Regions from separate parts of the Pseudoalteromonas sp. SG44-5 genome, predicted to be linked through region 2. Evidence: predicted binding sites of a transcription regulator. Region 2 holds the regulator's gene; the other holds the start of a gene.
What was found. The regulator sigma-54, encoded in region 2, starts transcription at its own class of promoters, with help from an activator protein. The targets are predictions, from matches to a motif close to GTTGGCACGNNNNTNGNNT.
Positions count from the first base shown of each region.

Region 1: H5079_RS07525 (DUF1328 family protein) is a predicted target of sigma-54. The motif match lies at 2,431-2,449, and genes of this name have one in related genera.

Region 1 is NZ_JACJES010000004.1:185,203-191,016, forward strand. Features, by position in the region: gene oadA (sodium-extruding oxaloacetate decarboxylase subunit alpha) at 1-1,587, opposite strand, end outside; gene H5079_RS07520 (OadG family protein) at 1,600-1,845, opposite strand; gene H5079_RS07525 (DUF1328 family protein) at 2,490-2,660, shown strand; gene H5079_RS07530 (hypothetical protein) at 2,726-2,917, shown strand; gene H5079_RS07535 (YcxB family protein) at 3,119-3,586, shown strand; gene csrA (carbon storage regulator CsrA) at 3,637-3,828, opposite strand; gene H5079_RS07545 (aspartate kinase) at 3,919-5,136, opposite strand; gene alaS (alanine--tRNA ligase) at 5,137-5,814, opposite strand, start outside.
Region 2 is NZ_JACJES010000006.1:50,212-56,025, forward strand. Features, by position in the region: gene mgtE (magnesium transporter) at 1-561, opposite strand, end outside; gene H5079_RS08835 (HPr family phosphocarrier protein) at 709-981, opposite strand; gene rapZ (RNase adapter RapZ) at 1,025-1,870, opposite strand; gene ptsN (PTS IIA-like nitrogen regulatory protein PtsN) at 1,892-2,344, opposite strand; gene hpf (ribosome hibernation promoting factor) at 2,349-2,636, opposite strand; gene H5079_RS08855 (RNA polymerase factor sigma-54) at 2,663-4,156, opposite strand; gene lptB (LPS export ABC transporter ATP-binding protein) at 4,226-4,951, opposite strand; gene lptA (lipopolysaccharide transport periplasmic protein LptA) at 4,948-5,493, opposite strand; gene lptC (LPS export ABC transporter periplasmic protein LptC) at 5,483-5,814, opposite strand, start outside.

The DNA of each region.
Region 1 (5,814 bases), on a different contig from region 2:
GGCGTTAAGTGTTTCGCCTGATGCAACCGAAGCAGACTGAGGAATATGTTCTGAGTCTTTTAATGTAACTTCTTTAAGCTCGCCGCCTTGAGCTACAACAACGTCGTAAACCTTACCGTCTACTTTTACGCTGTATTGCTCAGCTTTAACGCTGTTGTTATTTGAAGCTGATTTAGAGGGAGCTTTATTACTTTTATCTTCAACACAAGGAACTGGCTCAAATGCATCTGGGTTGTTACGGTTTTTAATAAACTTCAAACCAACCTGTGGGAATAATGCATACGTTAGTACGTCATCAATTTGCTCATCAGCAAGAGTTAAACCTTGCTCTTGTACTTCTTTTAATAATTCAGCCTCAAGCGTTGCAAGCTCAGGTGCAATATTATCTGCAGGACGACAAGTAATTACCTCTGCTCCATCAAGCACACGCTCTTGTAGCTCTTTATTCATAGGTGCTGGTGTTAGGCCATATTCACCTTTTAATACGCCAGCTGTTTCTTTAGTAATTGTTTTATAGCGCTCACCCGTTAGTACATTAAGTACCGCTTGAGTGCCTACAATTTGCGACGTTGGTGTAACAAGCGGTAAAAAGCCTAAATCTTCTCGTACACGTGGGATCTCAAGTAAAACTTCATTAAGCTTATCTGCTGCGCCTTGCTCTTTAAGCTGGTTTTCCATGTTAGTTAACATGCCACCAGGTACTTGCGCGAGTAAAATACGGCCATCAACCCCTTTTAAGCTACCTTCAAATGCCGCGTATTTTTTACGTACATCTCTAAAGTAAGCAGCAATTTCTTCAAGGTGATTTAAATCAAGCTCAGTATCACGCTCAGTCCCTTCAACTATCGATACAATAGTTTCAGTTGCGGTGTGTCCGTAAGTCATACTCATAGATGAAATTGCGGTATCAAGCATATCAATGCCTGCATCAATCGCTTTTTGATAAGTCGCAGTACTTAAACCTGTTGTGGCGTGGCACTGCATTGCAATTGGAATAGATACAGTTTCTTTTAGTGCTTTAATTAGTTTTTCAGCATCGTACGGCTTTAATAAACCCGCCATATCTTTAATACAAATTGAATGACAGCCTAAATCTTCCAACTGCTTAGCTAGCGTTAACCACATATCAAGCGTATGAACAGGGCTTACTGTATAAGAAATAGTCCCTTGGGCATGTGCGCCTACTTTTATAGCCGCTTTAATTGCCGTTTCAAGATTACGTACATCGTTCATTGCATCAAATATACGAAATACATCAACGCCATTTTTATGGGCACGCTCTACAAATTTTTCTACTACATCGTCAGCATAATGGCGGTAACCTAATAAATTTTGACCGCGTAATAGCATTTGCTGTTTGGTATTTGGCATCGCTTTTTTTAGTGCGCGAATACGCTCCCAAGGATCTTCACCTAAATAACGAATACACGAATCAAACGTAGCTCCACCCCACGACTCAATAGACCAATAACCTGCATCATCAAGCTTTTTTGCAATCGGTAGCATATCGTCAAGGCGCATACGAGTTGCTAACAATGATTGATGCGCATCACGTAGTACCAGTTCTGTTAATTTTAATTTAGCCATTTAAGTGCTCCTTTAATTATTGTTTGTTTTGTACTGAGCAATGGCAGCACTAATTGCGGCGATGTGCTCATTAGGCACACCTTGTGATTTAAAAGACGGTGTTCTGGCAGGCATTGCAAGCTCAGGCTCTGCAAAGCGAGATACCAGCTTAGACATAACCGTAACGCAGGTAATTAATAATGACAGAAACACAAACACCCCCACCATACCGGTTAGCATTAAGTTGCTTGCTGTTGTAAGTAAAGCAGCGATATCCATTTTCCTCTCCTATAAAACTTATACCGAAATCAAAATAAAAAATCATTTTACGTAAATAATTATTCACCGAATAATAACAAAAAACAGTGTTTTGTCTATAGCCTGTAAATTGGTAAAACCAATTTAAACAAAACTAACATGCTATTAATTAACTTAACACTACAAAAAGGACTAGATACGCGCTATTACATAGATAATAAAAATAGTGAATATAAATAAAAGTTATATAGGCGACCTAAAAACCGTTAATAATGCACTTAAAGTAAAGCGTTAACAGTTCTATTAGCATAAAGTAATTTCACCACTGGCAATTGGTCTTACCAAATATATTTGTTAATTATTCAACCATTTAAATAGCCGCTGTTATTAAGCCCGCTATGCTCGTAAGTCTCGAACTGCAATTTAATAGCTCTTAAACTCAATTCTAAAAATCAATATGCGCTAACTTCTCTTATAAAAAACTAACATCCATAATCACTTGTATCAGTATGAATAAATTACATAGCAAAGCGTAAAACTTACCATTGAGTGCACGCTGAAATAACACAAATAAAAGCAAGCCATTGATTTAAAAGCAAAAAAAACAATGGCACGTAACTCGCATCATATCCATTGAGCAAATTTGATAAACCAAGGAGAATACAATGTTACGCTGGACAATCACTTTTTTAGTAATTGCTTTAATTGCTGCAGTGTTAGGTTTTGGTGGTATAGCAGGCGCCGCAGCGGGTATTGCAAAAATTATATTTTTTATATTTTTAATACTTTTAGTTATATCTTTAGTATCGGGTGCCCTACGTGGCAAAAAGCCCTAGGTAACAAACTAAAGTTTTAAACTAATTAAAAATCATTTAAATCAAAATTTACAAGGAATTACATTATGAATTCGACAACTTTAAGAGCAGCACTAATTGGCCTATTCGCAAGTTTATTTATTATGGGCTGTGAAGATAACCACGCAGAAGATGCTGGTGAACGTATTGACGAAGCAGTAACTGACGTGCAAAACAAAGTTGAAGATGCATGTGAAGAAGTAAAAGAAGGTGTAAATGCAGAAGAAACTAACTGTTAATTCTTCTAATTTATTAAAAAAACGGCTCTAAAATGAGCCGTTTTTTTATGTGTGTAATAAAATAATATCTAAATTAAAGGTTGGATCTGATAAATAATAAACGCCAATATCTTTATCTATTATGCAGTTATTTATTATATAACTGCGCATTTACTGGTTAGCTTGTTAAAATGCATATAACTATGTTTTAAGAACTTCTATATGACACTTACAACAACCTACACGCTTGATAAGCCTTATTTTTATGAGTGCTTTGACGAATCAGTTGCGCATAGCAAGCGCGCGCAACCAAAATACTTTTTATTGGCGCTATTAGTAGCACTCGGTTTATTTGGAATTTATGGTTTAGACGATCATTACCTAGGATCTTTTCTGATCATGGTTGCGGTACTCGAATGTATTGCCTTTTATTATCGCCGTCCTTGGTGGGTTACTAGACAAATGCTAAGCAAAGCCTCGGGGTCTGAGGTCACCCTTACCTTTGACGAAGAAGGGATTAAATCGAGTAACTTTTATAAAAACACCCAACTTCTGTGGTCAGATATTAACGAAGTTATAACCACAGAGCGCGGCATACTATTAAAAAACAAAAAAGGTATGCAGTATATATCCAAGCACATATTAACTGCCGAAACACTTAATTTTATACACAAAAAAGCCACTCAGTGAGTGGCTTTTGGCAATAACTCAGTATGTAACTAAGTTATATACATTGCTGATTAAGCATTGCCAGGTTCAGGGTTAGACTTTTCAGCTTGAATACGCATGTAAATCTCTTCACGATGCACTGAAACGTCTTTTGGTGCGTTAACACCGATTCGAACTTGATTCCCTTTAACACCTAGAACAGTAACGGTTACTTCGTCACCGATCATTAGGGTTTCACCTACTCTACGAGTTAGTATTAGCATTCTTTTGCTCCCTTGTTCCAATAAAATTATAAGATTCCGCTAAAACATTTTAATGAAAATTAGACTAAAAAGTAAGTAAAACCTATCAATCTATTCATTTTCTGTTAAAAATATCTTATGTAATGCACGAACAGCCAACTCTAGGTATTTTTCATCTATTAAAACCGATATTTTAATTTCTGATGTAGACACTAAAATAACATTAATATTTTCTGCAGCTAATGCATCAAAAAATAAACTAGCAACACCCGAATGTGACTTCATACCCATACCAACAGCAGACACTTTAGCCACTGTTGTTAACCCAAAAATATTTTGTGCTGTTAACTGAGCTTGCTGCTCTGTTAAAACGTCTAATGCGTGTAAATAATCATTTGTGTGTACAGTAAAAGCATAGTCTACTTTGTCAACATTATGATTAACTTGATTAATCATATCTATTTCGATGCCATTATCTGCAAAAAGTTTCAAAATCTTTGCAAGATATTGTGTACCACTAAGTACACCCTCTACATTTATTAAACATTCATCACGATTAAACGCAATACCCGAAACGACATTACCAGGCATATCGCTCGCCTCAAAACTAATCAATGTACCAGCATCAGGGTAAAAACTTGATAGCACCCTAAGTGGCACATTGTGCTTTCCTGCCGCTTCAACTGAACGAATATGCAATACTTTAGCCCCTAAACTTGCTAACTCTAGCATTTCAGCAAAGGTAACTTGGCTCATTCGTCGTGCATTAGGTTCAACACGAGGGTCTGTAGTATATACGCCGTTAACGTCGGTATAGATCTGACATTCGTCAGCTTTTATTGCTCCAGCAATTTCAACCGCCGAAGTATCGGTACCGCCACGCCCTAATGTAGTTACATTTCCTTCAATATCACGGCCCTGAAAACCCGCAATAATTGCAATACGGTTATGCTCAAGCTCATGTTTTAAACGCGTTGCAGCTACATCTGTAATACGGGCTTTGCCAAACATATTATCGGTTAAAATATTAACCTGATCGGCTAATAAACTCACAGCAGAATGACCGCGTTTAATAATAGCCATAGCTAATAAAGCCACCGAAACCTGCTCGCCGGTGCTAATTAATACGTCAAGTTCACGGCTACTTGGCCGAGTATCTATTTGTTTGGCGAGATTAATTAAGCGGTTGGTTTCTCCCGACATAGCCGAGAGCACTACAACCACTTGATGGCCTTGTTGTTTAGTTTTAACAACAAGGTCGGCAACCGCTTCAATTCGCTCTATTGAACCAACTGAAGTGCCACCGAACTTTTGAACAATAAGTGCCACTTAAGCTTGTGTTTTCTCAGTAAACCAAGCTGTTACACTGTCTAATGCTGCAGTTAGGTTTTCTGGCTCAGAGCCACCCGCTTGTGCCATATCTGGACGGCCGCCACCTTTACCACCTACTTGGCTGGCCATATGGTTAACTAGCTCACCGGCTTTAACTCTACCGGTTAAATCTTTAGTTACACCTGCAATTAAGCTCACTTTATCATCGCTTGCAACACCTAGTGCAATAACACCCGAGCCAATTTTGTTTTTAAGATCATCAACCATACCACGTAACGCTTTTGACTCAGTGCCCTTAACGTTGGCTATTAATAGCTTAATACCGTTAATTTCTACTACTGAATCAAGTAATGAGGCACCCGCAGCACTTGCTAGCTTATCGTTAAGTTGCGCAATTTGTTTTTCTAGCTGTTTTGATTTATCAAGCAACGCAGTTACTTTTTCAAGTACTGACGCGCTGTCGGCTTTAACTACAGCAGCTACATCATTTAGCTTTTGCTCTTGCTCACTCACGTAGGCAATCGCGTCAGCGCCGGTTACCGCTTCAATACGACGAACACCCGCAGCAATACCGCTTTCAGATACTATTTTGAATAAACCAATATCACCTGCGCGTTCAACATGTGTACCACCACAAAGCTCAATAGAGTAGTCCCCAATAGTAACTACACGTAC
Region 2 (5,814 bases):
GCCTAAAAAACAGTTATGCTTATCGACAACGTAAAGGTCGTCGGTACCCTCAGGGAGTTCGCCGCGCAGACGAATGTAACGCAGTACCACATCTAGGGTTACATCAGGGCGAATGGTTACTGTATCTGTGTTCATCAGCGCGCCAGCAGAGCGTTCCTGATAGGAGAGTGCTTGCGTAGCACGTTCTCTATCTTGAATGTCCATGGCGCTAACCACGTCTTTATAAACCGTGTCAGGCAGGCTTCGCAGTACTTCACCTAAGTCATCGTGGCCCATGTCTTCAGTGGCAGCAGCAATGTGCTTAGGTTCCATTTGGGCAATAATGCCTAAACGTACATCTTCAGAGAGTTCTTCAAGAACATCACCTTGTACATCTGGATCAACTAATTGCCAGAGCAGGCGACGAACTTTATGCGGTGATGATTCTAGTAAAAGTGCGGTATCACAAGGAGCTGTTTTTGCCAGCATGCGCCTAACTTGAACAAACTGACCACTATTGAGTGACTTGGTCACTTGTTGTAATTGTTGTAGTGGGTAGTCTTGTTCGAAAGTTTCGGGCATTGGCGTCCTTAATTTATTTTTATAACGTTAGGGAAGAAGTTAGTCATTAACTTCGTTCAGTTTATCTTACTTTTTTTAGCCAAACTAGCTTAAGGTTTCACTAACCCTATATTTTAGCTCGTTTACTTGGTTTAAATAAAGTGCCTACTATTCTTGTTCGTTAAAGCGCTGCGCTATTAATTGGCCAACGGCATGTAAAGCATGCTCTGCATCGGGTCCTTCGCACACTACTTTTACTTCTTTACCTTGGCTGCTTTCTAGTAACATTAAAGCCAGTACGCTATCGCCAGCGGCTTCTTTTTCATCTTGAAATAAGGTAATAGATGCGTCAAATTGTACCGCTAATTGTGCTAATACGGTAGCAGCTCTAGCATGCAGGCCTAGCTTGTTTTTTATTAAAAATGTATTTTCTAAGCGCATAAGATACTCTACTTAAGCTGAACAGATGATTATTTAAATTGAATTATTTTTCTTGCTCGCGATGGCGAATTTTTACATTAGGGTGAGACATAGCAAAGCTTTCACCAATTGTTTGCGCTAAATAAACTGAGCGGTGCTGACCACCAGTACAACCAATAGCAATGGTTAAATAACTGCGATTATTACGCTCTAGGTGTGGTAACCACGTTTGTACAAAGGTTTGAATTTGCCAAGTGAATTTTTGCACAATACTATGACTAGCTAAATAATCTTTTACTGGTTGATCTAATCCAGTTAAAGGCTTGAGCTCCGGTTCCCAGTGTGGGTTTGGTAAAAAACGCGCATCAAAAACATAATCAGCACCTTTGGGAATACCATGCTTAAAGCCAAACGACTCAAAGGTAATGATAAGCTGTTTGTCTTTTTTACCGAGTATGGTTTCACGCATAGATTCAGCAAGTTGATGCACACTTAAATCGGTTGTATCAATGACATGATCAGCCCGCGTTACGAGTACATCGAGTAATTCTTTTTCTTTTTTTATTGCTAAATCTAGCGGTAGCGAATCAATCGAAAGCGGGTGCAAACGACGTGTTTCTGAATAACGGCGGATTAACGTTTGATCGTCGCTATCTAAATAAAATAACGTTGGTTTAGCAAAGTCGGGCAAGTACTCAAGGATATCGTTAAACTGCTGCTGGTCTTTAGGCAGGTTACGCACGTCTATACTAACGGCTATTTTATCGTAGTTATCAGAGACACTGCGCACTAATGAAGGCAGCAAATTTACCGGAATATTATCTACACAATAGTAACCTAAATCTTCTACAACACGTAAAGCAACTGACTTACCAGAACCTGAACGGCCACTTATAATAATTAATTCCATTTACCACCCCTTTATTAGTAACTAGGATTGATCCAAAATAACTTGGTATAACGCTTCATCAGACTTTGCCGCACGCAATTGCTTACAAAACTCTTTATCGTTTAGTTTATCAGCTATTGTGGCTAGTGTTTTCAAGTGCTGCTGGTTATCGCCATCGGGCACTATAAGCGCAACAAAAATATCAACTGGACGATTATCAATTGCATCAAAATTAATAGCGGTTTCGCTTATTAAAATTAAGGCAAGAGGCTCTTGTGCCCCGCTCATACGGCCATGTGGAATTGCTATTCCTCGGCCAATACCGGTACTACCTAGCTTTTCTCTTGCCAATAAAGCAGTGAGAATATCTTGCTGAGGTAAATACGGCATTTTTTTATGCGCGAGTTCACTGATGAATTCTAAAATTCTTTTTTTACTATTAAAAAGGACCACAGCTTTGCTGCAGTCCTGGCATATAAGTGAGCTTAATTTCATAGTGTTAGTGTCGAGCAAACTTCTCTTTGTGTTTAATTACTTGACGATCGAGTTTGTCAATCAACGAGTCAATGGCAGCGTACATATCTTGGTGTTCGGTCGATGCAAATAGCTCAGCGCCACTTACAAAAATTGTTGCTTCAGCTTTTTGACTTAATTTTTCTACATCGAGAATAACATGCACATTAGTTATGTGATCTGAGTGTCTTTGCAGCTTTGCAAATTTATTATTTACATAGTCTCTTAATGAGTCTGTAATGTCTACATGACGACCAGTTAAGTTTAGTTGCATCAGCATTTTCCTCTTTGTTGTACGTCTTAAATCAAGCTTTTACGTTGATTCGACGGGGGAATAGCCAGAGATTCGCGATATTTTGCAATTGTCCGTCTAGCTACTTTAATTCCTTGCTCAGCCAATATATCTGCAATCTTGCTATCACTCAATGGTTTGGCTAAGTTTTCTGCAGCTATCAACTTTTTAATCAGGGCACGTATGGCAGTTGATGAACATTCGCCACCATTTTCGGTGCTTACATGGCTTGAAAAAAAGTACTTAAGCTCAAAAATGCCACGTGGAGTGTGCATATATTTTTGCGTAGTGACCCGTGAAATAGTCGACTCGTGCATTTCAACTATTTCGGCAACATCGTTTAATACCATAGGTTTCATGGCTTCTGGGCCATGTTCAAAAAACGCTTGTTGCTGCTTAACAATACAATTAGTTACTTTCAGGAGTGTTTCGTTTCTACTTTCTAGGCTTTTAATAAACCATTTAGCTTCTTGTAAGTGCGAGCGAATAAATTGGCTGTCACCGCTGGATTTTACTGTACGAGACATAGCCGCATATTGGCTGTTAACACGTATTTTTGGCATGCTATCAGGGTTTAGCTCTACCACCCAGCGGCCTTTTATTTTTTTAACAGACACGTCAGGTATAACGTATTCAGACTCTTCTCTGACAATAGTATCCGCAGGCTTAGGATTAAGCGTATGAATAAGTGTCATTATTTCTTTAAGCTCTTCTTCTTTGAGCTTAGTTTTTTTCATTAACGTACGATAGTCGCGAGCAGCGAGTAAATCGATATGATCAGTTAACACCATTTTTGTTTCGTTAATATAAGGGGTGTCTTTATCAAATTGATTTAATTGAATGCATAAGCATTCTTGCAAGCTGCGAGCTGCAATACCAACAGGATCAAATAATTGAATGCGCTTTAGCACTGCTTCTATTTCATCTAGTTCTACTTCGTGTTCGTCGTCAGTTTCTTGGTTAAAGCTTGCTAAAAGGTCTTCGCAACTGAGGGTTAAAATACCAGAGTCATCTACGGCTTCAACGATAGCTATGGCAATAGCTTCGTCGGTAGGGCTAAAAGGGGTGAGCTGTAATTGCCACATTAAGTATTCATGCAGGGTTTCGGTTGATGCACCTTGATAAATAGATTCATCTTCAGGCATTGGCCCTGATGAAGAGGCAGGCGCTGCGCTCATATATTCATCCCATGATACATCCATGGCCATGTCGTCGCTTATGGTGTCTTTATTTAGTGCTTCACCGCTATCTTGCTCATACTCGCTTGGGGTGTCGTCAGCAGAGGCGCTAACAGTAATGTCATCTGCTTTTTGCTCGTTTTTACCTGCTGATTCTTCCGTGTAATCTTGTTCATCAACTTCAAGTAATGGGTTGCTATCAAGTGCTTCTTGTATTTCTTGCTGGAGATCCAAGGTACTAAGCTGCAATAAGCGAATAGCCTGTTGCAGTTGCGGAGTCATTGTAAGTTGCTGGCCCATGCGCAGCTGTAATGATTGCCTCATTTATCTCTAACAATCCTTATAAATTGATATGATTAATCTTAGCAGATGCTTATAGTAATAACATAAATATTACAGTTTGAACTGCTCGCCTAAATAAACATCACGTACTGTTTTATCGTTTAATACAAATTCAGGAGTACCAGATGCAATTAGCTCCCCATGAGAAACAATGTAGGCTTTTTCACAAACATCAAGGGTTTCCCTTACATTGTGGTCGGTAATTAGTACGCCAATACCACGATTTTTAAGGTGTTCTATAATTTTTTTAATATCGAGTACTGAAATAGGATCCACGCCAGCAAAGGGCTCATCAAGCAATATAAATTTAGGATCTGCAGCTAAAGCACGTGCTATTTCTACGCGGCGACGTTCACCACCAGATAGCGCCATACCTAAGCTGTCGCGAATATGTTGCAGGCTAAATTCGTCCAATAAACTATTTAGGGTTTCTTCCCTGGCTTGTTTATTTAGTTGCTTACGCGTTTCTAAAATAGCCATTAAATTTTGATACACAGTGAGCTTTCTAAAAATAGAAGATTCTTGTGGTAAATAACCAATACCTAAACGAGCACGGCTGTGCATAGGAAGTAAGGTAATATCGTTATCATCAATTAATATTTTACCTTTGTCGCTAGGTACTAAGCCTACAATCATGTAAAAGGTAGTGGTTTTACCTGCGCCATTTGGGCCAAGTAAACCAACAATGCTGCCAGCTTTTACTTCAAGTCCTACATTTTTAACAACTTCACGGCCTTTATAGCTTTTTGCTAATAGCTCTGCTTTTAATGTACTCATGGCTGACCTTTATTGAGTTTTTGTTCTTTTTTTACGTCTACAGGCACTAAAATAGTGTGTACCCGATCAGTTGAGTTTTCATCTTTTTCAGCACTTATAAGCTGTTGCTCTATATCATAGGTGATGCTTTTAGCCGTAATTTTTTGCCCAGCTTGAGAAATGTTTGCATCTCCTACCAGGGTTAAAAAACGTTTCGCTACATCGTAACGTACTTCGTTAGCGCTGGCGCTCATGACAGTGCCATCTGCTTGCTTTTCTTCAAAATATGCAGGGCTGCCCGTGGCAATTAATAGTTGTTTATTATCGCCAAGTTCGTCGCGCTTATGTACTTCTAAACGATCGGCGGTGATACGACGATTACCGTGAATTATCTCGACGTTTTTCTCAAAAATACCAACGTTTTCTTTTAGTTGGCCTTCTTGGCGGTCAGCACTAATAGAAATTTGATTAGCTAATGGGGAAGTACTTTGCTCTGCCGCATTACTATTAAATACAAGTATAAGCGATGGAATAATAAGTATTTTTGCAAGGTTATTGGTCATAATATAGTGTTCGCGTATGGTTAATTAGTTTTATCACCTCGGTTGTTAAATTGGCTTCAAGGCCTTTACCGGTGATCTTTAAATTCGGTCCAGTTATAATAACGGGCTGTTCGCTGCGCATAGTGAGTAGCATTATATCTACTTGAATATTGTCGGCGGTAATTTTGTCTATCATTGCGCCATCAATTAAGTTTTGGGCAGTTACATTACCCTCTAAAATTAATTGTCTTTCATCGTAAAGTGTTGCTTCATCAGCATTGATACGCCACGTTTTTTGTCTGTCGTCGTACAATATGAAAGTAGGTTTTTCGAATAAGGTAA